Regions from separate parts of the Paenibacillus sp. LX16 genome, predicted to be linked through region 1. Evidence: riboswitches for the same ligand, from Rfam matches in the RefSeq annotation. Region 1 holds a riboswitch; the other holds the start of a gene.
What was found. Region 1 has a riboswitch for cyclic di-GMP ahead of T3H97_RS05905 (glycosyl hydrolase). Riboswitches for the same ligand answer to the same signal wherever they lie in the genome.
Positions count from the first base shown of each region.

Region 1 (14,961 bases):
CAAGTAGAGGATGTGCTGGAGGCTGTCGAAAAGGTTGAGCAACATGCATGGAATGTGGACGATATCATTACCCATGCGCGCAAATTTGATGAAGAAAACTTCAAGGATCAATTAAAAAAGTATGTAGAACAAGCCTATGTGAACTTTCTAAAAGGAGGATGAACGGAATGAAGCTGGCTGTAATCGGTACTGGATACGTTGGGCTCGTCTCGGGTGTATGTTTTGCGCAAAAAGGTAATGAGGTGATTTGTGTCGATCTGGAGCAGTACAAAATCGACATGTTGAATCGGGCGGAATCTCCAATTTATGAACCGGGTATTGAGGAATTAATCGCGTTGAATCTGGAAGCCGGCCGTTTGGAATTCACCTCGGATTTGGCCGATGCGGTTCGCCGCTCGGATATCGTAATTTTGGCGGTAGGTACGCCTTCTCTGGCTAACGGCGAGGCGAATTTGTCGTACATTGAACAGGCGGCCGCTGATGTAGGGAAAGCCATGAACGGGTATAAGATTATTATGACCAAGAGTACTGTACCTGTCGGAACGAACGAAAAGATTAAGGACGTGTTGGCTCGTCACACGAGTTTGTCTTTCGATATCGTCTCCGCGCCGGAGTTCCTGAGAGAAGGCTCAGCCATCAATGATACGCTTCATCCGGATCGCATCATTATTGGTTTGGACAATACAGGATTGCGTGAAACCATGGTCACTCTGCATCAGGTGTTCACGGATAAAATCTATGTGACGGATATCCGTAGTGCTGAAATGATCAAATACGCGTCCAATGCGTTTCTGGCAACTAAAATTTCGTTCATTAACGAAATCGCTAATATTTGCGAAAAGGTTGGCGCCGATGTAACCTGTGTGGCTGACGGTATGGGTATGGACAAACGGATTGGCTCCTCTTTCCTACAAGCAGGGATCGGGTATGGTGGCTCTTGCTTTCCAAAAGACACAAATGCGCTTATTCAAATTGCGGGTAATGTAGACTATGAATTTAAGTTGTTGAAATCAGTGGTCGAGGTGAATACTGATCAGCGCTTTATGATTGTATCCAAGCTGCGCGAATCGCTGGGTCAACTGAATGGTGTGTCGATTGGCATTTGGGGCCTCGCCTTCAAGCCAAATACAGATGACATCCGCGAAGCTCCAGCACTGGAAATCGTAGAAACGCTCATTCAGGCAGGCGCTATTGTCAAACTGTATGATCCTATTGCGATGGATAAATTCAAGGAGCGAGTAGATCACCCGAATATTGTGTGGTGCTCATCCCCACAGCAAGCCGCCGAAGGTAGCGACGCTGTGTGCCTGTTGACCGATTGGGAAGAGTTCAAAAAGGTCGATCTCGTACAACTGGCCTCCATTTTGCGCAAGCCGGTTCTCATTGACGGTCGTAACGTATTCGCTGAGGAACAGATTCAAGGCTCCGGGCTGGAATACTACTCCGTGGGACGTCCGCGGATGAGTGGGTGGAACAGAGATAAAGTGGAAGTTTAAAAAATGACTGTGGCGGGTGTGGAGACGCTACACGTGCAGATTGTTCTTCCGATTGCTGTTACCCCCGGATTTTTGGATTGTGTAAAACATTCAAAGGTTAAAATCCGGGGGTAAAGGCAAACGCTGCGCTTCTTCAGAACAATTCTGCCCGCTCCGCTGCTTTCCGCCGTGGAGTCACGATTTTTAATCTCCCACCTTATGGGGTGGGAGTAGGAAGGGCGTATCGGAAGGAGCGGCGCGGTTGAAGCCGCTCCTTCCGATCAAGTACGCCATTGCGGTTGCCGAAGGCGTGAGATTTTTACAGGCTGACCGGACTTAATAATGTCCGGTCGTGCCTTTTGCACCACAAGGTATGATCGATATGATGCATTTTTGAGTAGCGCAGGGGTGGATTTGAATCTGGAGAAGCGGAGCGTTCGCCTTTGGATCGGGATTCAAACCTATATACGATTTTATATAATCAAGTGAATCCCGGTCCAACAGCGATCGTAAGATCAAATCCAGCCCGTAGCGGGCTACTCAACTTTGCCCCATCCGATCATCCAACCAATATAGAGAGGAAGTGGAGAGTTATGAAGCTCGTACTTTTGTCTGGTGGTTCCGGTAAAAGATTATGGCCTTTGTCCAACGATTCCCGTTCCAAACAATTTTTGAAGGTACTGGAGAGCCCGGAGGGGATTTCGGAATCCATGGTACAGCGGGTATGGAGACAATTGGGAGACAACGGATTATCAGAATCCTCGTTTATTGCGACAGGGAGAGCACAGGTCGAAATGATCCAGAGTCAGGTCGGGCCGAATACGCGCATCATTGTTGAGCCGGAACGCAGAGACACCTTTCCTGCGATTGCGCTGACAGCGACTTATCTATATTCCATTGCTGGTGTTTCCCCTGATGAAATTATAGCTATATTGCCTGTAGATCCTTATGTTGAGGATGCTTTCTTCGCTTCCGTAGCCCAGCTGGAACATACGCTTCAGGAGAGTGAAGGCAAGCTTGCTTTAATCGGGGTTGTCCCTTCCTATCCTTCAGAGAAATATGGTTACATTATTCCGAAAAACGATGCCACCCAAGGTAGCACAGGCTACCGCGAAGTGAGCCATTTTCAAGAGAAACCCGACCGGGAGCAGGCGGAGCGTCTGATTGAACGCAATGCTCTATGGAACTGCGGGGTTTTTGCATTCAAATTAAGTTATTTGCTGGATATCTTGGCATCCAAGGGTTTGCCGCTGAATTATGAAGAAATGCAAAAGCAATACGCATCTCTGGAAAAAATCAGCTTTGACTATGAAGTAGTCGAGAAGGAGAAGGACATTGTCGTTCTTCCGTACGATGGTTTTTGGAAGGATTTGGGCACCTGGAATACGCTCACAGAAGAAATGTCTAATCAACAAGTGGGCAGAGGTGTAGTAACGGAGGATTGCGTCAATACGAGTCTTATTAACGAGTTAGACATTCCTGTGGCGATCATTGGAACGAATGATCTGATTGTAGCCGCTAGCCCGGATGGTATTCTTGTGACCAATAAGGCTGAAAGTCCTCGCATTAAGGAAGTGCTTAAGGCTCATGATCAGCGTCCAATGTATGAAGAACGTCGTTGGGGGCAGTATCGGGTTGTGGATTATGTCAAGTATGACGAGGGTAACGAGGTATTGACCAAACGAATCCGCGTACGGAAAGGCAAAAATATCAGCTATCAGCTTCATTTTAAACGGAGTGAAATTTGGACCATTATTAGTGGTGAGGCGGAAATTATTTTGAATGAGAAGCTGCACAAAGTAAAAGCTGGTGATGTAGTTCGCATTCCTGAAGGAACGAAGCATAGCATTTTGGCTGTGACCGATGTGGACTTTATTGAGGTGCAGACTGGCTCTGAATTGGTTGAAGAGGATATTGTCCGCTTTTGTATGGATTGGAATGAAATTTCCCGTCACCAATTTATCTCATAATTATTTTCGTAAAAACGAAAAAAAGACGAATTCATGAAAATTCATAGCCTAAACTGTCGAAATTGGACGAAAACCTGTAAATTCATGAACATGACCTATTAAATTTTGGTAAAAAAAAGTCGATACTTAGGGTAAGAAGGAATCCAAACTCCTTCCAACGATAAACGCAGCCCTGTCGAAAGGCAGGTACGCAAAGCTAAAGGGCCTTCCACAAGGATGGCAGCCTGGCTACCGAAAGGAAGAGCGAAAGTGAGATTCAATTTTATTCCTCTGTATCGACTGATACGTCATGTACTCCCCGTTATTATGCTTTTTTCATTGTTGCCCGTCGGTTTTGGTGATTCTCTGTCTGTGGCGAATGCCGCTTCATTACAACCTGTTAATTCGGACGCTTCTACTCAGGCCCGTGAACTATACAGCTATTTACTCAACATCTCAGGGAAAAAAATAGTCACCGGTCAGCATGATTATTTGGAAAGTCCGGATGAATTAAGTAACAAGGTCCAAAAAATCAGTCAGGCATATGTGGGTGTACACGGCTATGAGATGGGAGCTATCTCTGGTCAATCTGACGCTACGGAAGCAGCACAACGTAAAAATGTCGTCGATAGTGCTATCCGTTGGAGCAGATCCGGTGGTATTGTGACGATGACTTTTCATGAAGCGCTACCGGGTAGGCCACTGACTTGGGCCAATGTACAGGCGAAAGTAAGTCAGGCAGAGTTCAACAAATACGTGACCCCAGGTACTACGCAGTATAACCTCCTCATTGCCGATCTGGATAAGGTCGCTGCTTCGTTAAAGCAGCTTCGTGATGCAGGGGTTCCGGTTTTGTGGAGACCTTACCACGAAATGAATGGTGACTGGTTCTGGTGGGGAAACAAAACTAATTTCAATCAGCTATGGAATATCATGTACGACCGTTTTACAAACACACATCAATTGAACAATCTGCTATGGGTATGGAGTCCGAATGCGCCCAATTCGTATACTGTCCCGTATACCCCGAAATACCCCGGGGATGACAAAGTGGACATCTTGGCAGTAGACATTTACAACAATGATTTTAAGCAAAGTCATTACGAAGGTCTACTTGGGCTGGCACGGAATAAGCCGATTGCCATTGGGGAGCACGGTGAGATGCCGAGTTCTGAGGTGTTGCAGGCTCAACCTAAATGGGTATATTCCATGACTTGGGGCAAAATGCTGACTGAGAATAACACAACAAATCAAATTCAGGATTATATGAATGATTCGAGGAGTTTGACGCGGGATGATGTGAAGAATGGATTGGAAACGATTCAACCACCTGGGACAGATATACCGACCTTACCGGACGAGGGACAAAGTGAGCCTATCCCGGCTCCGCCAGTAGTGATCGTTCCCCCAGCTCCGACTCCTCCTTCTGTTCCTGATGTGGTATATGTGAACGGGTTGCGTGGCGAATATTTTAACAATATGAATTTGAATGGAAGTCCTGTTTTGATCCGTACAGATAGCAAGCTGGACTACAACTGGCGTGCCAATGCAGCTGACCCTAAGGTGAATGCCGATCAGTTCTCGGTTCGCTGGACGGGTAAAATCAAACCGCAATATAGCGAGACCTATACGTTCACCACGATATCCGATGATGGTATCCGTGTATGGGTAGACGGCAAATTGGTGATTGACAGCTGGTTCAAACAAAGCTGGACAGAGCGTAAAGGCAGTATGACTTTGGAAGCAGGCAAAATGGTAGATTTAAAAGTAGAATACTATGATGAAAAAGGCGACGCGATGGCACGTCTAATGTGGGAAAGTCAGCATGAAGCGAAAGCGGTGATTCCCGGAAACGCTTTGTTTCTTCCTTGATTAATACTCTTTCCCGGTCCAAAAATTTGAGGAGAGAGGGTCGATCATATGATAAAAAAATGGTTATCCCATAGGTATACAGTAGTTTTATCTGGACTACTAGCGATCGTAGCTATAGCGATGATCGCTTGGTTTATATACACGCCTTCAAGAAGCGCAGAATTGCAGACGGATAAAGTAGCAGCTGCCAGTCCAGTATGGAAGCTGGGTCAGAGGGATGACTCTTCAGCGGAATTCAAAGGTGTGGTCGGTAGGGATAATATCGACATTTCTACAGCAGCTGCCTCTACCGAATCATCTGCTAAAGGAGCAATGTCAGCGTTGTCGGTAGCAGAGAGTACAACAGTTCCGGTATTGCTCAGCAGTGGAGATATTCCTCCCGGTTTGAATGCGTCCACGAACCCTGAATTGACACTCCAGTATAAGCTGAATCAGATTCCTCCCAATGGTATGATATTCCGTGTTCGGATTTTGGATGCGGGCAAAGCAGTCCCGCAAATGGCTGTATTTTCAAATCATCAGCTGTCCGGTATTATTCAGATTGCCGGGGTATCCGGTACTGGGAGTGCTTATAATTTCAAAAACAACTACGAGTTGTATATACCCAAAGAGCAATTGCAAAGCGGTGTTAACGTACTCAAGCTAAAGACAGCGCGCTGCCTATACTGCTCCTCTGCAGAAGATAAAAATGTGTGGTGGACTTGGGATGACTTGAGCTTGGAGACGTTAGCTTCACCTGCGACCGAACCGGTACACGGTAAATATATACTGACCGGAACAAATGTGAACAATAAAGAATTTTATTATGATCAGGGTGCAGTTAAGCATTTACCATACGTTCTCAAATGGCTGGGAATTGCTTATAGTGGCAACGTCATGAGGGTCACCTGTGCCAGTAATGTGGGCAAGGCATGTACAGACGTGGATGATTACTATCAAACGTTAAAGCAGTATAATATGCAATCGTCTGCTTTGTATTTATATACAGGTGATATTAAGCTGCAAAAAGATGGTTCTCTGCCAGAGACGGCCAAGCAAAAGTTGCGCGATTATGTAAAAAAATACGGTTCTTATCTTCAATATTATGAAGTAGATAACGAACCTGGATTATTTAATCGCTCCAAGGCGGTAAATCTGGCTGTGGCCAAGTGGTTGAATACGGAAGGCAAGCAATTGGCACCGCATCTCAAAACCGTAGCACCCGGCTGGGCCTACTGGCCAACGTACTCTACCAAAGCGTGCAAAAATCAAACCAGTGGTACGCAAAAATGCGGTGACCCAGATGGATGGGAACGGGACCCGGCGCAACGTAAACAGCTGGAGGAAGTCACCGACCTGACCAATGGACACGCCTATGGTGAATCGTATAATGAAGAGGGCGGGGGGAGCTTCGTCCAAAATTTGAAAACCTTCGGCGGTTCGAGTAATGGACTGGCGAAGAAGATGCTGAACACAGAGTTCGGCACCAATGATACACATCGAGATAATCCTGATTATGGGGCTAGTCAGCCACAAGCAGCCGCATTCGACCGGATTATGCGTTCGCAAATTGGGTTTGCCGATATGTTTATCCAGCATGCTGCTTTTTATAAAGATTATACGCTGTTTAAAACAGGCTTCGATCTGCAAAGTCATAACCCGGCCAACACAGAAATTTATCCGTTCGGGCAAGGACAGGACACCCGCGTTAAGATCATGAGACGCTTGAGCCTAGCCTATGCCACCCATGGAAAACCTCTGACTTATACAGTGCTGAATCCAGAGGATACCAAGGATAAGATGGTCTATGTTCGTGCGGTGGATACGTCCAAGCTTAAACCGCTGGCAGGTAGCGGCGCTACTTCAGACAAATTGCTTGTGAATCTAGTGAATTTCGAAGCTACCCCGCAGACAGTTCGTGTACGGGTAACGATGCCGAAAGCCGGTTTGTACACGGGTGAACGTTTTGGAGCGGGTTCTACTTACAGTCAGGCACAGCGTTCCATATCAGGGCTCAAGGCTTCTCCTGCCCTTGATTTTGAAGAAAAGCTGGGTCCTGGTGAAGCGGTCCAATATATTTTGGAATTAAAAAGTACAGATCAGACCGCAGCCTCAGCCCCAACAGGGGTGAAGGCTGCCTCTGTTCAGGATGGGACGGTAAAGATTAATTGGCTTCAGGCAGAAGGCGTATCTTCCTATGATGTGCTGCGTGCTGACGGGACCGACGGGGCTTATCAGGTGATTGCCTCGCAAGTAGCCGGAAGCACATATACAGACCGCACAGTAAAAGCCGGAGGCCACTATGTCTACAAAGTCCGAGCGACCGGAGGCACTGAGGTTTCCCAGGCAGCCGAGGTCGCTTAATAACAGATCGGAATGTATATAGGACCTTAGTTAATGAATACCTAACATCATTTCGAAATAAAACAAAAAAGAACCTATCAGGAGAAAATAGGACCTGACAGGTTCTTTTTTGTTGGAAAATCGTTCTGATTTGCCAATACTTTACGTATAATGAAGAAAAAAATAAGAAAATCCTTTTATATTCTCGTCATAAGACGACAACATTGCAGGTATGTATTCATATATAATAGTTTTGTTCATGACTATACATACATGGTTTTGTGGGAAATCTCTTTCCGGTGACCAAGAATAATAAAGCGAGGTTAGTGCTGAATGAACAAGGAGACAGAATTAGGGGTGAACAACCCTCTTTTTCAAAACAACGTACGGAAAGTAGACAAAGCCGCTATCGACTTGGACATCCGGGACATTTTGCTTCAATGTGGGTTCACGATGCCAGAATGGCTAGAAAACGACGCTGATGGAACCACATACCGGAAGGACAAGCGCGTGTAAATTCCACCGGCTGGTCCTACTTGAGCAAGACTTGAAGCAGTCGGCCGCTTTCTTTATTCCATCATTCGTTCCATTCGGACAAATGCAATAAAACGTTTGGCTTCTTCCTCAGACAAGGTGCGTCCGTCAATGGTCAGGTTGAAACGTTGCAGAATATCCTCGTCGGACAGTTCAAGCTGGTCCACAAATTCCCTCACATCTGAATCCAATATCGCTGCCGGATGGCTCGTACGTCCCACCAAGTAGTCAATCGTTACCCCGAAAATATCAGCGAGCTTGGTCAGGATCTCAAAATCTGGCTTGCGCCTATTTTTTTCATAGTGAGAAAGAGCTGCCCGCGTAATTCCGAGGGATTGCGCTAGTTCCTCTTGTTTTAATCCCTTATGTTCTCGTAATTCAGCGATGCGGGTGCCATAGTTCATCTGTTTTTCCTCCTGAAGGCAAGGTTAAGAAAGGTAAAAAAGCAATTTTACGCTTGACAAGATACGTTTTGTATCATAAATTAGTTATGTAAGTTACATAGCGTATCTTTATTTCATAGTTTTCACTTATGTCTTCGTTTATATACCCTAAGAGGCCACCGATTATTGAGCATTTTGTGCTTATTCGCTGGCTAGACCTTCTATGCGTTATTATACAACATTTTACTATAGATTAGAGGGTCATGCATCGTTCTTTTCCCCGTTATGCAGAGGATCAGTACAAGCGTTATTGCATCGAAAACAAGTCAATCAGGGAGGACTGGTCTTGTGCAGTTGAAAGAGTACATCCGTTTGATCCGTAAAAGAATGTGGTTGATTGGTAGCATCGTACTGCTGGTATGTACTGTAGTGGGCATAAAAAATGTATATTTTACCCCGCAGATTTATGAAGCTACCGCAAAGCTCATTATCAACCAGACGCCACGACCGGATCGTGCAGGTGTCGTTGATTACAGTGTAGTTCAAACGAATATAGCCTTAACGAACTCCTATAAGCAAATTATGATCTCCTCGGCGATTATGGATCAGGTGGTCGCCAGCTTCCCCGACCTTAAGGTCACTCCGTCAGCTTTGGCGCAAAAATTAAGAGTGAACACCGCAGGTGATTCACAGGTTATGGATGTAACAATCCGCGATTTATCGTATACGAAGGCTGTGAAAACCGTCAATGCGGTAGCCAAAGTATTCAAACGGCAAATTCCCTCTATCATGAAAATGGACAATGTCACCATCCTAAGCGAAGCCAGTCTGAAAGATCCAGCAGTTCCCGTCAACAGTAATCCCGCTATACAGATATTTATTGCTTTTGCTACCTCTTTATTGTTGGGAATAGGCTTGGCGTTTTTGCTGGAGGTACTGGATGATACATTTAAGAATGAAGAGGATATTGAAAAAGAACTCGGTCTGCCTACCCTATCCCTGATTACGAAAATGAAAAAAGAAGATAAACGCTCTGACAGCTCCACTACAACTCCTAAACAGGTAGGTGAAGGGCAATATGCCGCGATTAATCAATAATCAGCTCGTTACATCCCTACATGCTCAGTCTTCCGTTTCAGAGGAGTACCGCATGCTTCGCACTAACATCCAGTTTTCTTCTATAGACGAGCCGATTGAGGTTATGATGGTGGCGTCCGCTCAGGCGGGTGAAGGCAGAACGGTCACGATTAGCAATTTGGCTGTAACCTATGCGCAAGAGGGGAAAAAGGTGCTGATTATGGATATGGATCTGCGTCGTTCCTCTTTGCACCATATGTTTGGTTTGCGTAATCATACAGGACTGACACGGGTGCTTGCCAATCAACAGGCATGGCAGGATGTGGTTCAGGAAACCGGGATTGACCATCTGCATGCAATTACAGCCGGACCGAACCCGCCCAATCCGTCCGAGATGCTCAGTTCCCGCAGAATGAATGCTCTGCTGGTTGAGCTAAAAGAACATTATGACGTGATCTTAATGGATACGCCGCCGTTGCTGTCCTTTCCGGATGGCTTAATTATAAGCGCTATGTGTGACGGAGTCATTCTGGTGGTGCAGGCAGGGAAGGTCAAAAAGGATGTTGTCAAGAAAGCAAAAGCGAATTTGGAAAGAGTAAAGGCGCGCATACTGGGTGTAGTACTTAATAATGTGAAGCGTTCGAATACCCGCGCCGAGCGGGGGATGGAGGAACGCAATCTGACATGAATAAAAGGAGGAAAATGAGAGTATATAAAATTCTCTTAACAATGTATAAATAATACTTATCAATAAGGAGCGAGGTGATGAGACGTGTCTTCTTCCCGCTCGAACGAGGCCGAAGTGCTGGGCGCGTCAGTGGATGTTTATTCGGTCGCTCATGGGCTTGAACGGCGGCAAGGATGGAACGTATACCCGTTCGTGAAGCGAAGCATGGATATTATATTGTCTTTCATTGGAATCATCGTGCTATGCCCGGTATTTCTGCTTGTCATTTTGCTGATTAAGCTGGAGGACCCAAAAGGAAGTGCAATATTTTATCAAGTACGTATTGGGAAAAATGAACGGCCGTTTCGCATGATCAAATTTCGTTCCATGGTGTCTGATGCCGAGGCGAGATTGTCTGCACTGCTGATGGAAAATGAAATTGAGGGTGCGATGTTCAAAATGCGGGATGATCCCCGAATTACCCGTGTGGGTCGCTTTCTTCGCAGAACAAGCATCGACGAGCTGCCACAACTGTTCAATGTACTGCGTGGGCAGATGAGTCTGGTAGGACCCAGACCCCCGTTGCCAAGAGAAGTCCATAATTACACAGTGAGGGATAAGCTGCGTCTGACGGTTACACCAGGCTGCACCGGTCTATGGCAGATCAGCGGTCGTAATCATCTAAGCTTTAACCAGATGGTAGAACTGGATTTGGAGTACATATCCAGACGCAGTTTCCGCACAGATATGATCATTATGCTGAAAACATTTCGTGTGCTGCTAGGCTCCAAGGATGCGTATTAAAGTCTTTCATTTTCACGAAGAAGGTAGGGGATAAGTATGGATCTTCATTCCAACATATATGTAGCAGGGCATAACGGACTGGTGGGTTCCGCTATTGTCCGAGCGCTTCAGGATGCGGGTTACCGTCATATTATTACTCGCACAAGCCGTGAGCTGGATCTACGCAATAAAGAGGCAGTAGATCATTTTTTTGAAACAGAGCCTGTGGATTATGTATTTCTGGCAGCGGCCAAGGTTGGTGGGATTTTGGCGAATAACGAATATCCGGCTGATTTTATCCGTGACAATCTGCTTATACAAACGAATGTGATTGATGCGGCATACCGGGCGAATGTAGGCAAGCTGTTATTCCTCGGCTCTACCTGTATCTACCCTAAATTTGCTCCGCAGCCGTTGCGAGAAGAATATCTACTTACGGGTGAACTGGAGCCTACTAATGAGGCCTATGCGATTGCTAAAATTGCCGGGATTAAAATGTGTCAGTCTTACAACCGTCAGTATGGAACTCGGTTTATTTCTGTGATGCCGACGAATTTATACGGTCCTGGCGACAATTTTGATCTCCAGACCTCTCATGTGCTGCCTGCGCTCATCCGTAAGTTTCATGAAGCCAAGCTGAATCAATCTCCTACTGTAGAAGTATGGGGCTCTGGTACGCCGCGCCGAGAATTTCTTCATTCTGATGATCTGGCTGAAGCCTGTCTGTTCCTGATGAACAATTATGAGGGAAATGAAATTGTAAATATCGGCGTAGGTGAGGATATCTCCATTCGTGAGCTGGCTGAACGAGTGAAGAATGTAGTCGGCTATGAGGGAGAAATTACCTTTAACACCTCCGCTCCTGATGGAACGCCGCGTAAGTTGGTAGATGTATCCCGAATTTCCGGGCTGGGCTGGTCGGCGCGTATTTCACTAGAAGAGGGATTAAAGTCTGTGTATCAGGCATTTCAAGGCCTGGATCTGGTTGAACAATAAAAAAACAGTGGGGGAATTGGAATGAAAAAAGCGCTGATCACAGGGATTACCGGACAAGACGGGTCTTATCTGGCTGAGTTGCTGCTGTCCAAGGATTATGAGGTTTACGGGGTGCGCAGACGAACCAGCACACCGAACTTTGAAAATGTAGCGCATATCCAGAATGACATCCATTGGCTTTCCGGTGATATGACCGATCTGGCTTCACTGATCGAAGCCGTTCGTCAGTCCGACCCGGATGAGGTCTACAACTTGGCTGCTCAATCCTTCGTAGCGGCCTCGTGGCCGCAGCCGTTGGCTACAGGGCAGATTACAGCGCTATCTGTCACCAATATGCTGGAGGCGGTTCGAATTGCCAAACCGGAAGCGCGCTTTTATCAGGCGTCAAGCAGCGAGATGTTCGGTAAGGTGCTGGAAACACCCCAGACAGAAACGACTCCATTTTACCCACGTAGTCCCTACGGTGTCGCCAAAGTGTACGGCCATTGGATTACAGTGAACTATCGCGAAAGCTTTGATATGTTTGCTTGCTCTGGCATTCTGTTCAATCACGAATCACCACGCCGAGGACTGGAATTTGTAACGCGTAAAGTGTCGGATGCGGTAGCTCGTATCAAGCTAGGGTTGCAGCAGGAGCTGCGCATGGGAAATTTGGATTCACTGCGAGACTGGGGTTTTGCAGGGGATTATGTAAAGGCGATGTGGCTGATGCTTCAGCAGGATCAACCGGATGATTACGTCATTTCCACGGGAGAAATGCATTCTGTACGTGAACTGCTGCAAATTGCCTTTTCCCATGTAGGTTTAAATTATGAGGATTACGTCGTGATCGATCCTCAATTTGTCCGTCCGGCAGAGGTAGATTTATTGCTCGGCGATTGTGCCAAGGCGAAAGAAAAGCTAGGCTGGCGATTGGAAGTAGGCTTCGAGCAACTCATTCATATGATGGTGGATACAGACTTGGAGCGGGTAAAAAGGCAGGCTGCAGTTGAAGCTTCTGCTTCTGTCGTCGTGTAAGAGATGGAGAGGCCACCCGCCTGGGCGGGGGGTCTCTTCGCTGTACATGATTGCAGCTGCATTGACAGAACAGCAGGTTATAAGGCTGTGCGCAAGGTCATTTTTTAAGATGGAGTAAAACCTATGACATTAGTCAAAAAACGCGCCAAACCGCGCAGAAGTTTGCTGGTGAATACATCCTGGCTGTTCGGTGACAAAATGATTCGCATGGTGTTCGGCCTGGCAGTCAGCATCATCATGGCGAGAGTGTTGGGACCAGAGGAACTGGGAAAGTGGAATTATGCGGAATCCTTTTTCGGCATGTTTCTGATTTTCACGACCCTTGGCTTTGATTCTATATTAGTACGCGATCTTGTCAAAGACCCCAAGGATGAGCATGAGCTATTGGGGACGGCGGTTCTGCTGAAATTGGTAGGTACTCTGATAGCCATTGTACTGTCCTATTCCTTCATTTCACTGCTCAGACCGGAAGACAGTTCGGTGCGATTGATCAATATGATCCTGGCTACGGCCTCGATATTTCAATTGTTTGATATCATCGACTACTGGTTTCGTGCGCAGATGCTGTCCAAATACACGGTCGTTGCCAAGAATACCGCCTTTGTTCTCGGCTCCACCATCAAAATCATTCTGTTGTTGTCCGGTGTTCCGATATGGTGGGTGGCGTTGTGTGCTCATGGAGAGTTTCTGTTGGGGAGCCTGCTGCTGCTGTATTTCTTCCATAAGGAAGGACGACGTGTGAAACGATGGACGTTCCGCTTAACCACAGCTCGGCGAATCATGAATCACAGCTGGCCGCTTATATTGTCATCCTCCGCTGTATATGTACAGGCACGGATCGATCAAGTCATTATCGGTGAACTACTGGGGAACGCTGCGGTCGGGCAATACTCCGTTGCACTCCGACTCATCGAAGTGCTGGGCTTCATTCCGGTCGTTCTGACAACGGCTTATGCTCCGGTGGTGACGCGTTCCAAGCAGAAAGGAAGCGACGAATACAGACAGACAATGTCTAAGGTGTATCGGCTGATGTTTATATGCTTTCTTGTGACTTCGGTACCTTTATTTTTTCTATCCCAATGGGTAGTGGTTGTGCTGTATGGGAGAGAATTTACCGAAGCAGGTTCGCTGTTGTCTCTGTTTGCGATTCGTCTGTTTTTCACTAACTTCAGTGTTGCTAAAAGCTTGTTTATTACCAATGAAAATTTGTTCAGATACACGCTGCTGACCTCGGTGGTAGGGGCGGTTACGAATATCGCTTTCAATTACGCGCTAATCCCGTTGCTTGGTGTCCGAGGGTCGTTAGTGGCGACGATCTTGTCCTTTACGATATCTGTATTTCTATTAGATTTGCTGTTTAAGGAAGTTAAAGCCAATTTAGGTTGGATGATAAAGTCCATCCTGACCTTTTGGCGTGTTCATATTACAGTACCGAAAGTTGGAGAGAACAATCATGATACCCATTAAACCGTTTGTTCGGCATGAGGAACAGTGCCCGCATTGTGGAGGTAAGGTACGTGGTGGAGAGGTGCTGTGGCAGGGAATCCATGTATGTGTCAGCACTGCGTGTGAGGGGTGCGGTCGCGAATATCTCGAGGACATGAGGGTCGGTCATGCCACGTATTCACCTTATCGTGTAGAAATGCCTGACTATATTCTGACCGGTGATGCGAAGTCGAGAAAATGGCTCGGAGAGCCTTTGCGGCAATCGTTGATGAATCCTTCCTATGACTTAGCAGTCGGCATGACCGTGCATAAAATGAAAGCTTCTACACGTGTAATCATCGTCAACACTATGGATTATTTGTATGGTCATGCGTTGCTCAAGCTGCTCAATGTGCAACGCGAATACGAGCAATCCCCGGACCTGGGCATCATCGTCATTG
Region 1 covers NZ_CP141152.1:1,307,696-1,322,656, forward strand. The annotation lists gene T3H97_RS05890 (glycosyltransferase) at 1-162, shown strand, start outside; gene T3H97_RS05895 (UDP-glucose dehydrogenase family protein) at 168-1,496, shown strand; gene T3H97_RS05900 (sugar phosphate nucleotidyltransferase) at 2,069-3,445, shown strand; cyclic di-GMP riboswitch class I at 3,601-3,681, shown strand; gene T3H97_RS05905 (glycosyl hydrolase) at 3,695-5,296, shown strand; gene T3H97_RS05910 (PD-(D/E)XK nuclease family protein) at 5,345-7,639, shown strand; gene T3H97_RS05915 (hypothetical protein) at 7,952-8,134, shown strand; gene T3H97_RS05920 (helix-turn-helix domain-containing protein) at 8,188-8,556, opposite strand; gene T3H97_RS05925 (YveK family protein) at 8,884-9,633, shown strand; gene T3H97_RS05930 (CpsD/CapB family tyrosine-protein kinase) at 9,614-10,300, shown strand; gene T3H97_RS05935 (sugar transferase) at 10,385-11,083, shown strand; gene fcl (GDP-L-fucose synthase) at 11,120-12,058, shown strand; gene gmd (GDP-mannose 4,6-dehydratase) at 12,080-13,075, shown strand; gene T3H97_RS05950 (flippase) at 13,199-14,542, shown strand; gene T3H97_RS05955 (hypothetical protein) at 14,529-14,961, shown strand, end outside.

Region 2 (14,961 bases), 860 kb from region 1:
TATGTACAGGCTTCCAAAACCCTCGGCACACCCAATTGGAAAATCATCTGGTTTGGCGTGCTGCCCAATCTTAGCTCGGTCGTGATCGTCAACCTGACCCTCAGCCTCGCGGGAAATATCGGGATTGAGACCGGGCTTTCTTATCTCGGCTTTGGCTTACCGGAATCTACTCCAAGCTTGGGTACACTGGTGAGTTATGCGAATGACCCGGATGTTTTGCAGAATAGCTGGTGGATGTGGTTGCCAGCCTCGCTGCTTATTTTGGTGCTAATGCTGGCGATTAACTTTATTGGCCAGGCGCTCAAACGCGCCACGGATGCCAGACAACGATTGGGTTAACTGAAGTTCAAGGATAAGGACAATGACAAGGAGGGATTTACAATGGTTAAACACTGGAGAAAAGGAATTCTGCCTGTTCTATCTGCAATTTTGGTACTTTCACTGGCCGCATGCAGCGGTTCGCCTTCCGCTTCAAATGGAGGAAAATCGTCTGACGGTACAGGCGGCTCAGGGTCCGACAGCAAGCAGGTGAATGCGACAGCGCTGGCGAAGGCGATCAAGAACGATAAGGCACCGATTAAGGGTGGTATCATCAATTATGCACTCGTGTCTGATACCCCATTTGAAGGTATTCTAAATCCTGTATTTTATGATGGCAATCCTGATTTTGAAGTCTTCCAGTTTTTCTACCCTTCTATGTTTTCGATTGACTCCAATCTGAATATTGACGATAAAGGGGCGGCGACGATTTCCTTTTCCCCTGACAATAAAGCCGTGACTGTCAAAATTGATCCCAAACTGAACTGGACGGATGGTAATCCCGTAACGGCAGAGGACTATGCTTTTTCCTATGAAGTGATCGGTCATAAAGACTACGAAGGTCCGCGTTATGATAGCTTTATGACCAACATTGTGGGTATGGAGGATTATCACGCGGGTAAGGCCAAAACCATTTCTGGCATCAAGGTGCTGAATGAGAAAGAGGTTACCATTCATTTCAAAGAACCCAATCCTTCGGTGAAATCGGGACTCTGGTCTACGCCACTGGAGAAAAAGGTATTTCAAAACATTCCCGTGAAGGATATGGCCGGATCTGATCCTGTCCGTAAAAATCCGATTGGCTATGGGCCGTTCAAAATTAAATCTATGGTCACAGGTGAATCTGTGGAATTCGTCAAAAATGAGGATTATTTTCACGGTGTACCCAAGTTAGATGGCCTTCATCTGAAGGTTGTGAACCCGAATGTCATTACCGAGGCGCTGAAAAGTGGAGAGGTTGACTGGGCCAGCTATCCAACCACCCGTTACAATGAGGCCAGCAATCCGAAAAATGTACAGTTTCTCGGTCAGGAGGAATTATCTTATAGCTATGTGGGCTTTAAGATGGGCAAATTCGATCAGGCCAAGAGTCTAAATATCATGGACCCGAACGCCAAGCTGGCGAACAAGTCATTACGTCAGGCCCTCGGCTATGCGCTGAATAACGAGCAGGTCGGCAAGCAGCTATATCATGGACTTCGGATTCCAGCAACGTCCCTGATTCCGCCTGCCTTTAAGGGGTATCATGATATAAATGCAAAGGGCATCACGTACGACCCGGACAAGGCGAAAAAGCTGCTGGACGAGGCAGGGTATGTGGACACCAATGGAGATGGATATCGTGAGGACCCTAAAGGCAAGGAACTGGTACTCCATTATGCAGCAATGAGCGGGGATGCGACAGCCGAATCGCTGGCTAAGTTTTATTTGCAAAATTGGAAGGATGTTGGGCTTCATGTCGAGCTGGTGGACGGTCGACTGCTTGAGTTCAATTCTTTCTATGATCGTGTGCAGAAGGATGATCCCGGCATTGATATTTTTGGCGGCGCATGGAGTACAGGTTCAGATGTGAACCCTAGTGGGCTGTATGGACGCGAAGCCAGCTTTAACTACTCGCGCTTTACGAGTGAAGAGAATGATAAGCTGCTGCAGGAAGGTGTGTCTGTGAAGGCCTTTGACGACAATTATCGTAAAGATATATACAATCAGTGGCAGGCGTATATGAGCGAGGAGGCACCAATTGTACCAACGTTATTCCGGTACTCACTGGAAGCTCTGAATAATCGGGTGGCCAACTACGATATTACCCGTGGCAAGGAGTACGATGCAGACACGTTTGCGAATATTACGTTGACTGCGGAAAAAGCCGAAGTAGCCCAATAATCCAAAAAAGCGCAATAACCTGAAGAAGAAGCGCGAACCGGATTGATCCGATCTTGCGCTTCTTTTGACCTTTTAATGCAATCATTCTGGGGATTCTCGAAGGGAGAGAAGGAAGACGGAAATACGTCAGCTTCAATACTTCATAGCTGTATGCGAGGAACTGCATTTTACGAAAGCTTCGGAAAAGATCGGAATCTCCCAACCCACGCTTAGCCTGCAAATCAAGGCGCTGGAGGAGGAATTGGGCATGACGCTTTTTGACCGTGCAGGCAAGAAAATTAAAATGACAGATGCCGGGAAATTGTTGCTGCAACACAGTGCACATGCGCTCAAGGATTTACAGCAAGCAAAGGCTTCCATTGAGGAGTTGCGCACCGAGCAACGCGGGAGTTTGCGGATTGGTATCGCATTAACGGAGCTGGAGGAACCATTGCAAGAGATGCTTATCCATTTTCATCAGTCATTTCCTAGAGTCAGCCTGCACATCCATCCATCATTCGATGTAACAGAACAGCTGCTGGATAACCGAGTGGATGTTGGCATTACGCTGCATTCGGGTACAGATGAAAGGCTTGTCCAGCTTCCTCTTCGTACGGAGAACTACTGTCTTGTTGTTCCGGTAGAGCATGTGTTTTCCAACCGTCCTTCCATTACGCTGGACGAATTGAGGCATGTACCCTGGGCGATGCAGCCAGAGTGTCATCCCGGCAGGAAGCTGATTGAGCAATACTTCCGTGATCAGGGGTATCCCTTTGCAACCGTCTTGGAGACAAATTCCCTACCTTCAATCCTGCGCTGGGTGCAGGAGGGACTGGCCGTAACCCTACAGACGGAGTCCCTTGCGGCAGAATTGGATCGCTCACAATTTTGCACTGTACCTATTTTGTGCGGCGTGCTACAGAGTCAGCTAGAGTTGATTTATCGGTCTGGCCGTTATCAGGGAGAAGCGTTGAAGCAATTAATTGAAAAGATACAAGCTGTACTAACAGTGCGTTCCAACTAGTGGCAACGCTGATGAGTATCACGAGCTTTAATGTGTACGAACTTCCAGCCTGCGTGCAATCAGTGACATACTGTAATTGACAGCAAAGTACAGGAAAGCGGCGAACAGCAGGGCTGGAATGACAAAGGATTGATTTTGTCCACCGACAATTTGAATGTTATGCGTCAGCTCCGGCAAACTGATAATGACAGCCAGTGAGGTATCCTTGAATAGGGAAATGAACTGGCTGACAATCGGGGGCACCATGCGACGAAGCGCTTGGGGCAGAATGATATGCCATAAGGTTTGAGAGTAGCTTAGACCGGAGGAACGTGCGGCTTCCACCTGTCCTTTATGGACCGAATTCAGGCCGCTGCGCACAATCTCGGCGATCATGGCTCCCTCGAAGATCGACAGGCCAGTAATGGCTGCCCACTTGAGGGAAATCGATAATCCGATGGAGGGTAAAACCATACCGATGAAGAAAATAATGAGCAATAATGGAAGATTACGAATGAGATCAATGATAAAGGCAGCAACCTGTGAAATGACAGGTAAGCGGGTATAGCGCAGGATGCCGAATAAGATACCGAGAGCGAAGCTGAACACGATAGAATAAATAGCAACCTCCAGCGTGAGCAGGAAGCCCTCCAGTATAAAACGCACATTAGGCCACACAAACAATCCACCGAAATCCATACGGGCTTCCCTCCTTAGGATGTTTTGGACAGACGTCGTTCCATATATAGTACAAGAAAGCTAAGCGGAACCGTCAAGATAAGGTACAACAGCGCCGTGATCGCGTAGACTGTGATGGGCAGAAAGGTATCCGAGTTAATGAGGTCCGAGTAATACATTAGATCCAGTCCAGCCACAATAGCCAGCACGGAAGAGTTTTTGACCAGATTGATGAATTGGTTGCCGATCGCAGGCAGTACGACTTTGATCGCTTGCGGTAAAATAATGCTGATCATCGCCTGGTTGTAACTCAAGCCGGAGGACCTTGCCGCTTCAAATTGCCCCTTGGGAACAGCTTGAATGCCGGCACGTATGGCTTCCGCAATAAAGGAGGCTGTGTACACGGTCAATCCAAGCGTTCCAGATACGAATCCGTCCAAAGGGATGCCCAGAGTGGGAAGCCCGAGATAAAAAAACAACACGACGATCAGCAAGGGGATATTGCGGATGACCTCTACATAGACGGTACCGATCCAGTTTAGCCATTTAAAAGGCGCAATTCGGAGGATGGCAATAATAGCCCCCAGAATAAAGCTTCCGATCAAGGCAATGACACTAGCTTGAACGGTATGTAGCAAGCCTTCTCTGAAACGGTCGCTATGATCGAAAAGTACGTTGATATCAAAAGTAAGCATCTGCGAATTTACCTCCTTATCCAGACCTAAGAAAGGAAGGAGCTCGCAATCGCGGCTCCTTCACAAGAATACTATTCGGGTTTAACCCCAAGCCATTGCTCGTGGAGCTTATCGTATTCACCGTTGCTTTTCAGTTCCTTGATCGTATCATTAATGGCTTGCAGCAGTTCAGGCTGTCCCTTCTTCACTGCAATGCCGTAAGGTTCCTCTGTGAAGTTCCCGCCTACAAGAATATAATTCGGATCTTGCTTCTGCATGCCGAGCAGAATAGAGTTATCGGTAGTTAACGCTTCTCCTTTACCTGCTTTGAGGGCGTTGAAAGCATCCTGATAGTTTTCGAATTCCAATATCGTTGCTTCAGGAGCTTTTTCACGGATATTTTTGGCGGAAGTAGAGCCTTTCACGGCGAGCACTTTGGTATTCGGGGTCAGGGACTCCAGCCCGGTGATGGGGCTCCCCTTTTTCACGAGTAGAGATTGCCCGGCGTTAAAATAGACGTCGCTGAAATCGACCTGCTTTTTACGTTCATCCGAAATGGTCATCGTCGCGATAATGGCGTCGATGTCCCCGTTTTGCAATAAGGTGATTCGTGTTTTGGACGTGACTTCTTTTAGTTCAAGCTTGGTTTCATCGCCAAAAATATGTTTGGCTACAGCCTTGGCGATGTCGATATCAAAGCCTTCTACTTTTCCACTAGCCGGGTCTTTCAGTCCGAACAGCTTGGTATCGTATTTCACACCAACGACCAGTTTGCCACGCTGTTTGATCGCTTCCAGCCCGTTGGCTGCTGCCGGCTCATTCCCCGACGTTGCCGCTCCTTCTTTGCCTCCACAGCCTGCCAAAACAAGCAGACAGGATAAAGCTACCAGCACCAAAGTACTCCATTGAAATCTTTTTCTCATCAGAACATTCCCCTTTCGATTTACGCTACATTGGTAGTCTGTTTAATGATGAATCAGACGGCTCAGGAACAGGCGAGCCCGTTCTTCAGCCGGATTCTGAAAAAATTCGGCAGGTTGGCTGTCTTCCAAAATCTGTCCTTTATCCATAAAAATCACGCGGTCCGCCACTTCACGTGCAAAGCCCATTTCATGAGTGACAATGACCATTGTGATGCCCTGATGGGCGAGCGAGCGCATAACATCCAGTACCTCTCCGATCGTTTCGGGATCAAGAGCTGAAGTAGGCTCGTCAAACAACATAATTTTTGGATTCATCGCGAGCCCGCGGGCGATCGCGACCCGCTGCTGCTGTCCACCGGACAATTGGGCGGGGTAGCTCTGTGCCTTTTCTTCGATTCCGACGCGCTTTAGATAGGTGATGGCTGTTTGAGTAGCTTCTTCTTTCGAGATGCCCAGTACCTTCATAGGTGCCAGTACAATGTTTTCAATCACCTTTTTGTGGGGATATAGATTGAAATGTTGGAACACCATCCCGATGTTGCGGCGGAAGGCATTAATATCAATCTTTTTGTCATGTACAGGGATCTCGTTAACTATCAGCTCCCCATCCGATATCGTTTCCAGACGATTGATGCAGCGAAGCAGGGTGCTTTTACCCGACCCGGAGGGACCGATGATGACGACGACCTCGCCCTCCTTAATCTGAAGATTAATGTCTTTGAGTACATGGAAGTGACCGTAATGCTTGTTGACATTGCGAAACTGGATCAGAGAGCTCACCCCTTTTAGGCTTGGATACATAGCTTAGTAGACGGATTGACATGATCAAGCTCTATTAGAATTTAAAAATTTCTCTCATGATACTATAAGCTTACAATAAAAAACAAGATATTATGTTATAAAACTTTACGTGAAATGTATTTTGATATGTTTTTTACTATTCAATTGTTATTTATATGAGAAGAATAAGTAATTATCCGCAATTTTATGTTATTAAATTTTACATAAAATATTAATCCTCGACATGCCAAGGGAGAAACGTGACAAAAGCAACGCTATGTTTTACAGTAGGGAAGAAGGAATTTAGGGTAAAGGAAGGTTAGACAATGACGAAAGCTATTTCACCGCTAGTCACGGCATTGGGCATGGAGCCCCATCCAGAAGGCGGCTGGTACAAAGAGATGTGGAAGGCCAATTTTCAAATTCCGAAGCCTGTACTGCCGGATGTGTATTCCGGTCCGCGTTTTGCAGCTTCGTCGACGTACTTCTTGCTGCATCCGGGCGAGTTCTCCGAGTGGCATGTGGTCCATTCTGATGAGCTGTGGCTATATCATAGCGGAAGCCCTGTAGAGTTGAAATTGGGTGGAAGCGGAGAAGAGCCAGGCGAAGAAACTGTCATCATCGTCGGTGCAGATGTGGAGGCAGGACAGCATCCACAAGCACTCGTACCAGGAGCAGTATGGCAAACGGCACGTCCGCTTGGGGATGAGCCCGTGCTGGTAACCTGTGTAGTTGCACCAGGATTCCACTTTGATGATTTCAAGCTGATTGCCAAGAATCCAACTGAATCGTAATGTGAACATTGGCGGGTGTATTTCTGTAAATGAACAGGAATGGCCCGCCTGATTTATGTTTACTCATAGAAATAGGCGCTTTAAAATGGCTTTAGGTGCTTAGTTTCGCCTGAACAATGAGACGATGGGTGGGGTTTACGAGAGGGTCACATGTAATCAGCGTGAGCAGCTTTTGTTTTTTGAAGCTTTTCAGAACAGACACGTCCGTAGGATCGACCACTTTCAGGCTATAAACGCTGTATACATATTGGTTACCCCGAGTGTTAACAACAATCTTATCCCCGATCTTCAATTCATTTAGACGATTAAATAAACGTCCAGAGGTACGGGCTCGATGAGCAGCAATGGCGGCATTTCCCGCTTGTCCCAGCATCCCCGTTTCCCGCATATGTACAGCCGCGTGTCTCATATTTATCCTCGTTGCGCCTTCCAACACAGGGAGCTTTAAAGCAATACGACTTATGCTAATAGTGGCTATGGGAGTTTGTTCATTAGTGCTGGCATTGGGAGCGGGGGGTGGAAAGGTATGTTGCCGTGTTTCACTAACCGGAACTTCCGTAAGAGTAGTGGACAAGCGAGCATAGCTGTCTGTAAGACTGAGGGCCCATAGCGCGTCGCTTTTTCCTGATGGTAGCTCTGCTGCTTTTAATAGCTTGCTTTGTTCCCGATTCTCATTCCATTCCGTCGCTTTAGGAAACAAAATAAAAAGTAAGCCTAACAAAATAAATACGTAGGAAAGTTTACGCAGACTCAGCAATCTCGCCTCCCCTAAGCAAAGTACGGATTATACATATTTTTTTGAAAAATGCCCCATTCCCGACTTATTCCAATCGGGATTGGAATAAGCCGGGAGATCAGGGCAGGTGATCCATTTTATTTTTTGTTTGTCCATCTGAATTTCAACAATACGCCCCACATAACCAACGCTATGCCTGTCAAATAGAACGGAGCGGGGCTGCTCTCACCTGTTTGGGGCAACTGATGTACCGCAGGTGTATCCTCTGGCTCTTTCCCTGGAACCTTGACACGGATCTTGGGTTCGGGATCGTCTTTCGAATCCACCGGAGGAGGATCTTGATGAGGCATGACGGCTGGCGGCTCCGACTCCGGTGGTATAGGCGCAGGTTCCTCCTGTGGAGGGACTATGTCCTCCGGAGACTTTGGCAATGACGGAGGAACGGTTATAGACGGCGTATCGGGTATTTCTGGATCTTTGTCATGTTTTTTACCTGAGCCTCCGGACGGGGGTGAAGGGTTTGGATGAGTAGGCGTTCCTGGTTCGTTTTTCTTTTCTTTACGATTGGTGACCACAATCTTCTTTACACCAGAGCTTTGTCGCAGTGTTGCATCTATTTTAATCTCAAGCTTGCTCTCCGTGATTTTATAGCCCTCCGGTGCTGCCAATTCTTCCAAGATGTAATCGTCATGAAGCAAGGAGGAAAAGATGATTTTGCCTTCCGCATTGGTGGTATGAATGAGCGGAGCTCTTTTTTGACCCTTATCATAGAGCGCAAACTGTGCGCCAGGCAGTACCTTGTCAGGCATATCCTGATCTACCTTGGTCAGCTCAAGACTTTCGGTCACACCCCCGCCAGAACCGGAGCCGGAAGACGTTCGTACGATGATTTCCTGGCTGGTTTCCCGCAGTTCTGTCGTCAAGCGATCCCCCTCAAAGGCAACCTTATTACTCACTTTGGCTTTGTCCTCAGCATGAATGAATGATTGGTATTCAAGTATAAAAGCAGTGGAAATATCCTTGGCAAAAGTAAGTTCAAAAGTTTGCTGGCCTTGAGCGTCTGTCTTGATATACAACTTGTAATCTTGGTTTCTAATCAACTCGGTGCTCTTGGTTGTATTTCCGTTGGCAGCGATTATTGTAGAATACAAATGAAAGGAATCCTCAATTAAGATTTGATTGTTGCTAGGCTGATCTATAATTTTAGCGTTGGATACATATGACTGTCCTTCATTGATGCGGATGTTCCAGTCAATCTTATTTCCATTTTGTGTACCGACTTTAGATACATATTCTCCGCCATGAGGTACCGTGACTTGCGCTGCCCATTCGGAGACTGTTTTTTGTCCATCGAGTAGAAGGGCTTGATTGTGGATTTCCTTTTCAATCAGTTCTCCTTCCAATGAAGTTTGAAAGGTAATCCAGTAGGGAGTCTGTATCTGCTCCTTGAACTGGATACGTAATTCATTCCCATTTTGCTCGGAGGGAGGAATAATGATGTATTGATCTGCCGGGATTTCAGCCCCTTTTTGTACGCCATCCCACCATCCCAGCAAGGTCATATCGTATACTTTTACGGAGGCGGGCAGTAACTTCTGACCTTGCAACAAGGGGTCCCTCACTTCCGCGTGATTCAGGATCTTGCGATTGTAGTTGGCTTTAATGTCCCAGGTAATGAGCTTGGAGGTCGCATTATAGCTTCCTTGCTTGGCACCGTTTCGCTGTGTCATATAGTCCGGCCAGATCGGGCACTCCACTGATTGAGTTGATGTTTCTCCGTTTTCAAACTGGTAATCTATAATGGATTTATTACGAAACTCAGGCTTCGTCGTATCCGTTTTCCAGTCATTATTATAGGTGGTTGAATACTTGATCGTATAAGCTTTCTGAATGGTTTTATGAAATTTGAGTGTAAATCCTTGTTTATAGTCCTGTGATAGCGGAACCAGCTCATAATCCGTAGGCGCACGTAGCTCCGTTGTTCCGTCAACACTTTGAATTTTCAGGGTGTTCGGTAACAAGGCTAAGCCCCCATTTGGAAACACATCCTGGATGACAATGTTTTTCATGGTGTACAAGTCTGTATTGATGGTAATCACCCAAGGTATGATTTTGGTGTTGTAATTGGGTGTGTCATACATTTTAGTCATAACTCCGCTTATAATTTCCGTCGATACGATCTTCTGGATTCCATCTGAAGTTATGATGTTTATAACTTTTTCATTTTCATAGACACGGCCTCTGGCTTGAGTCTGGTATCGGATGGTATAGGCTGAATCTACGTCGAAGTTGAATTGAAGTTTAAAGCCGTTGCGGTCCGGATAATCAACTGGGATGACAGTATACGCCCACGATGGAAGTTCCTCCAGCGTGTTCCCCTTAAATACTTTCAAAGAACCGGACAGCAATTCTTGAGTTTTGTTGAAATGATCAATTAAAAGAGCTTTGGCTTCGGGGATTTTTGTCTCGCCGAAGTTATATCGTATGGCCCACGAGAGTGTTTGTGTGGCATGATCATATTTTTCAACCTTTTTGGACAAAAATTCACCACGTTGTACCTGAACAGTAGCGGTAGCAGCTACGTTCTCTATCGCATCTCCTGAAAGCGTTGCTGTGTTGGAAAAACGTGTTTCGTCGCCAATAATGCGCGTGGAATATTGAATCTGATAGGCCGTGTTAATGCTATCGTCTTGAATACGAATCACAAACCCTGTCCCGGCTTGATCTGCTTCAATGGCATATTCACTCGTATTCACTAGACCTCGAACAACGGTCGACCCATCGATATTGACTTGTAGATGATAGAGCCGGATAGAGTCTCTTCTGAGTTCCAGCCCTGAAGGAATGGGATCGGTGATGAGGACATGCTTTACGGTGTTTAGCTGTTTGTTCACATCAATGGTCCAGTCGATCTGATTTGTGCCAGCTAGTTTCCCTTGTTTGCTTAGGGTCGGCCCTGACTGGGGTTTTACATTCACGATGACTGTTTGCACCCCGCCTTTGATCGGAATCGCAATGATGATCTCTGTACTACCTTTCATCGTTTCCTTCGTAAACTCAGTTTTGATTTGCAGTTTGCCGCTGACATTGGAATGATTCTCTACATATGGGTTAAAGGTCATGATAACCTTGCCCTGACGATCTACTGTGAAGTATCCCACGGTTCCGTCGGTAGTGACTAACGGAGATGAGATATCAGTGTAGATGACAAACTGTTCTGGTAAGTGAAAGGTGAAGGTGTCCCCTGACTTATAGGTATTGTCAGGAAGCTCCCATTCATAGCCTAGTTGGATGGCTGATCCGATGTCGAATTGGCTGTCGGGACTATATACCGCATCAATGACATGCCCTGATTCGTCGGTCAGGCTCAACTTCGTTAGTATGCTCTGCGGAGCTGCATCATGTTGAGACTTTGAACTGGCTGCTCCTTGAACGAAGGGGGGCGTGTTTGAAGGAATCTCCCTGGGGGGTTCAAGGTTTGGGACACCGTATACAGCATCCGTAACGGTATGTGTAGGATCGGATACAGCACTCTGCGGCAGTTCTGGGGCTGGAGCATCTGCGTAAGCCAGCGTTGCGCTGAAAAAGCTTTGGACAATGAGCAATAAGGCAATGATCATTACATTTATTTTTGTTCCCATGCTCCAAGTGATTCTCCTATTCATCGTAATGTGGCAATGCTTCGTTCGAAATTAGTATATTCAGCATGCTAGGCTGACATGACTATCCCAATAGAAAAAAAGCCCTGATCATAGCGATCAGGGCTTTTTTCGAGAGAGGCATAGCAATTTTGATGGATCTATGTAAAAAAGACATAATAAAAAGCTCGTTCATCTGGTAGCTGGCTGCCATCCCGATAGGAAGGCCCTATAGTTTTGCGTCACTGCCTTTCGACAGTTTTGCCATTAACTTGAATAGCTTGTGCATCTATCATCTATCAAACTGAGTTCATGTAACCTCTCATTTACAACTTGGAACGGTTCCCCCATTTTTTGCGGAAGGTATGAGGTGTTTCTCCTACATGCTCCTTGAACAGGTTAATAAAATGGCTCGTATTGGGAATCCCTACGTACCTTGCGATATCCACAATGGACATGTCACTGGTTTTAAGCCAGCTTTGAGCGGCTGTGATACGGACATTAATGAGATAATCAATCGGAGAGAAACCGATCTGCTTTTTGAAATTTTTAGCCAGATTAAACTTGTTTAATTCAAACATGTCTGCCAGCGAGTCCAGTGTTATTCGCTCACAGTAGGACTGATCCAAATATTGCTGTACCCGGCGTACTTCGCTGAGGGTTTCAGCATTCACATGTGGATGATCATAGGGATGCTGTAAAATGCACATCAGTATTTCACCAATGAGCCTAGACGTTAGTAGCTCAGCGGAAAGACTTCTGTCAGACTGCCCGCAAATCAGAGCATGGAGCTTATCCAATATAATATACGAATTGTGCATGGAAATGACCGGTTTATTATGCTTGGCAAATTGTTCGTAAAAATTTTCAATCAGGTTGCCATACAGGTACAGGCTGATAAACTCCCAGGATTCATGACCGGAGGTGCTGTATTGAACATATTCCTCGCAATTAATAAAAAACAAGTCTTGAGGTTTTAAGATATATTTCTTGTCCCGGTACAGTAATTCTCCCTTACCAGACAACGTAAAGACAAGCAAAAAAGAGGCAAGTTCTTTCCTTTCTATCGTAAAAGCAGAAGTTTTTTGGAAGTAGCCTAATTCCTGGATATAAAAAAGGGATTGCTTGGCAAAAGCGGAGGGAGTGCGTACAATTACGACCGGATCGCCATTCCAGAGGCCCACGTTGTTTTTTTGGTCTGTTGTCATATTCAATTCCTTTACAAAAAAGCTATTTTATCTAGCATATCTTGATCCGATTCACCAATATATAATGGCTGATTAAACATGATTTCCTATTTATAAAAGTTTATTTTATCACAACAAATATGTCTATATATCAAATTATGTGTATGAGTTTTATGGGAGTCTCACTTTTTATGGATATTTAACCTGATAATCCATATGAAAAAGTCGAATGCTGTTGAAAGAATCTGGGGTTACCATGGTTTCAAATCCTTTCTGAGGTAAAATACCAAAATGGTACTGAAAAAAGGTATCTTATGCCCATTCAACTTTCTTGTTCACTTCTCCTTTCGTTTTAAAAAAATTAGGACTTGGTTCTAATAAAATGGTTCGTAAGGCTTAGTATTGAAAATAAGAGTTTGGGCCCAATACTGTGATTTTGTTCACAAACATGAATGTAAAAAAGAGAGATATATGCATAAAAAATTACGCAAAAAGTGCCCTTACCCGTTTCACCAAGAGTGCTTTCAACTTTGGAAATGACACGGGCAATGATATGATGGGTAATACAGGTATAGTGCTTTACTTACTCGACAGTCAGTTTGGAGGATTACAGGATGGGAAAACCAAAAAATACGAAAACCGCAGCGGCGTGGTCGCTCGTTATTCTAGGGGCAGGCTTTGCAGCCACATTGCCCTTCCAGCAATATGGCTGGGCTCGTTTGTTAGCTGGCGCTTTTGAGGCAGGACTTGTAGGGGGACTGGCAGACTGGTTCGCTGTCACTGCTTTGTTCCGTCATCCGCTAGGCATTCCGATACCACATACGGCGCTGCTTCCTAAAAATAGGGACAAGCTCACAAATGCATTGGTGAGTACGGTGGAAAATAACCTGCTAAACAAAGACAGCATCGCATCTAAAATTGCAGATATTCGTTTGGCCGATTTGGTGCTGGGTGGTGTGGAAAAAGGATTGCGCACACCGGAGGCGGCGGCATCCATAGATGTTCTTGCCAAGCGGCTCGTCCAGTCGCTTCCGCTCGCGGAATTGGCTCCGGTCATCGTGGCAGAGCTCAAGCGGCAAGTGACTGACTTTGACGCCGGACCGTTGCTGGAGGCGCTTGCTCGTCAAACCAGCGAGAAGGGCTATGATCGTCGCGCATTGGATTACACGCTGGAGCAAGCCGAGTCCTGGCTTTTGCGTCCTGAAACGGGCTATACGCTGGGCACCTTAGGAATGCAGGCAGTCAGCGGTTTGCAGGTGAGCGGGCTGATGCAGTTTGCCTTGAACGCATTCCTCGGCTATCTGAACGAAGAGCGTATGGGTGAAATGATTCGTCATTTCCTGCTGAATCAGGTGGCAGAACTGCAAAGGGAAGAGCACCCGCGCCGTCAGGCCGTGCTGGATGGTCTAAGAACACAGGTGACCCGATTGGCGACGAAAGATACGGTTCAGGAAGGATTGAACGCCTGGAAGGATAGCCTTGTTGAAGCCTGTGAAGGCGATGCGTTAGTGCTGGGCAAAATGGAAGAACTGCGTATACGCTTATTGGACTACATGGAAGACGGAAGTTATGTGCAGACCTATATTTTACCGCTATTGGATCGGATGCTGACTGATCTAAGAGGGAATACCGAGCTGCTGGACAAGATCAATGTGCGAATTGTGGAAGGTATTACTGGACTCGTGGAAGCCAACCATAGTCGGATTGGTAACTTGGTGCGCGAAAATGTAGACAAAATGGATAACAAATCCCTGATTGCACTGATGGAGGACAAACTGGGACAGGATTTGCAGTGGATACGTATTAATGGCGCAGTTACAGGCTTCCTGATCGGCATTGTGCTGACAGGTATCCGTATGTTAATCCAATAGATCAGAAAAAGCTACAGATAGGGTTGTGGAAGCATGAGGCTTTGGCATGAACATTTAATCGACAAGCTACCCCGTCCACAACTGCTTGGACAACATCGTGAGTGCTGTGCCCTGCGCGGGAATGGGTGGGGCAAGCCACACGCCACCGTGAATTATGTGTTCGATTACCACCCAATGCTGCTAGTGCGCTATCATAGACTCATTATGGGTGAAATGAAAAGCAGAGGGTACAATGTTGATCCGCTATGGGAACAGCCGTTGTATCGCGGTAAGCAGTGTGAGCCTTGGGAAGAGGAGCTGGGTGAGGAACTGGCAGGCGCGGGTGCATATGTGGAGCACGACGATGAGTATATGAAGGAGTGCCTGGATAACCTGGCTTCCAAGGGGATCTTAATAGAGATTTGAAGTGACATAAAAAGGCGGGCTGCGGTGTGTTCATCATTCAGATGAAGTGCCGCATGCCCGCTTTTTAGATGCTTCAATATTTAGCGTATTG
Region 2 covers NZ_CP141152.1:446,757-461,717, forward strand. The annotation lists gene T3H97_RS02010 (ABC transporter permease) at 1-339, shown strand, start outside; gene opp4A (oligopeptide ABC transporter substrate-binding protein) at 382-2,202, shown strand; partial or broken gene T3H97_RS02020 (LysR family transcriptional regulator) at 2,363-2,443, shown strand; gene T3H97_RS02025 (LysR family transcriptional regulator substrate-binding protein) at 2,450-3,205, shown strand; gene T3H97_RS02030 (amino acid ABC transporter permease) at 3,233-3,883, opposite strand; gene T3H97_RS02035 (amino acid ABC transporter permease) at 3,898-4,557, opposite strand; gene T3H97_RS02040 (transporter substrate-binding domain-containing protein) at 4,629-5,459, opposite strand; gene T3H97_RS02045 (amino acid ABC transporter ATP-binding protein) at 5,502-6,239, opposite strand; gene T3H97_RS02050 (cupin domain-containing protein) at 6,566-7,033, shown strand; gene T3H97_RS02055 (class D sortase) at 7,125-7,790, opposite strand; gene T3H97_RS02060 (collagen binding domain-containing protein) at 7,907-11,410, opposite strand; cyclic di-GMP riboswitch class I at 11,603-11,683, opposite strand; gene T3H97_RS02065 (AraC family transcriptional regulator) at 11,734-12,615, opposite strand; gene T3H97_RS02070 (DUF445 domain-containing protein) at 13,209-14,465, shown strand; gene T3H97_RS02075 (TIGR02328 family protein) at 14,499-14,870, shown strand.
Region 2: linked by a shared signal. The riboswitch ahead of T3H97_RS02060 (collagen binding domain-containing protein) and the one ahead of T3H97_RS05905 (glycosyl hydrolase) in region 1 are both predicted to bind cyclic di-GMP.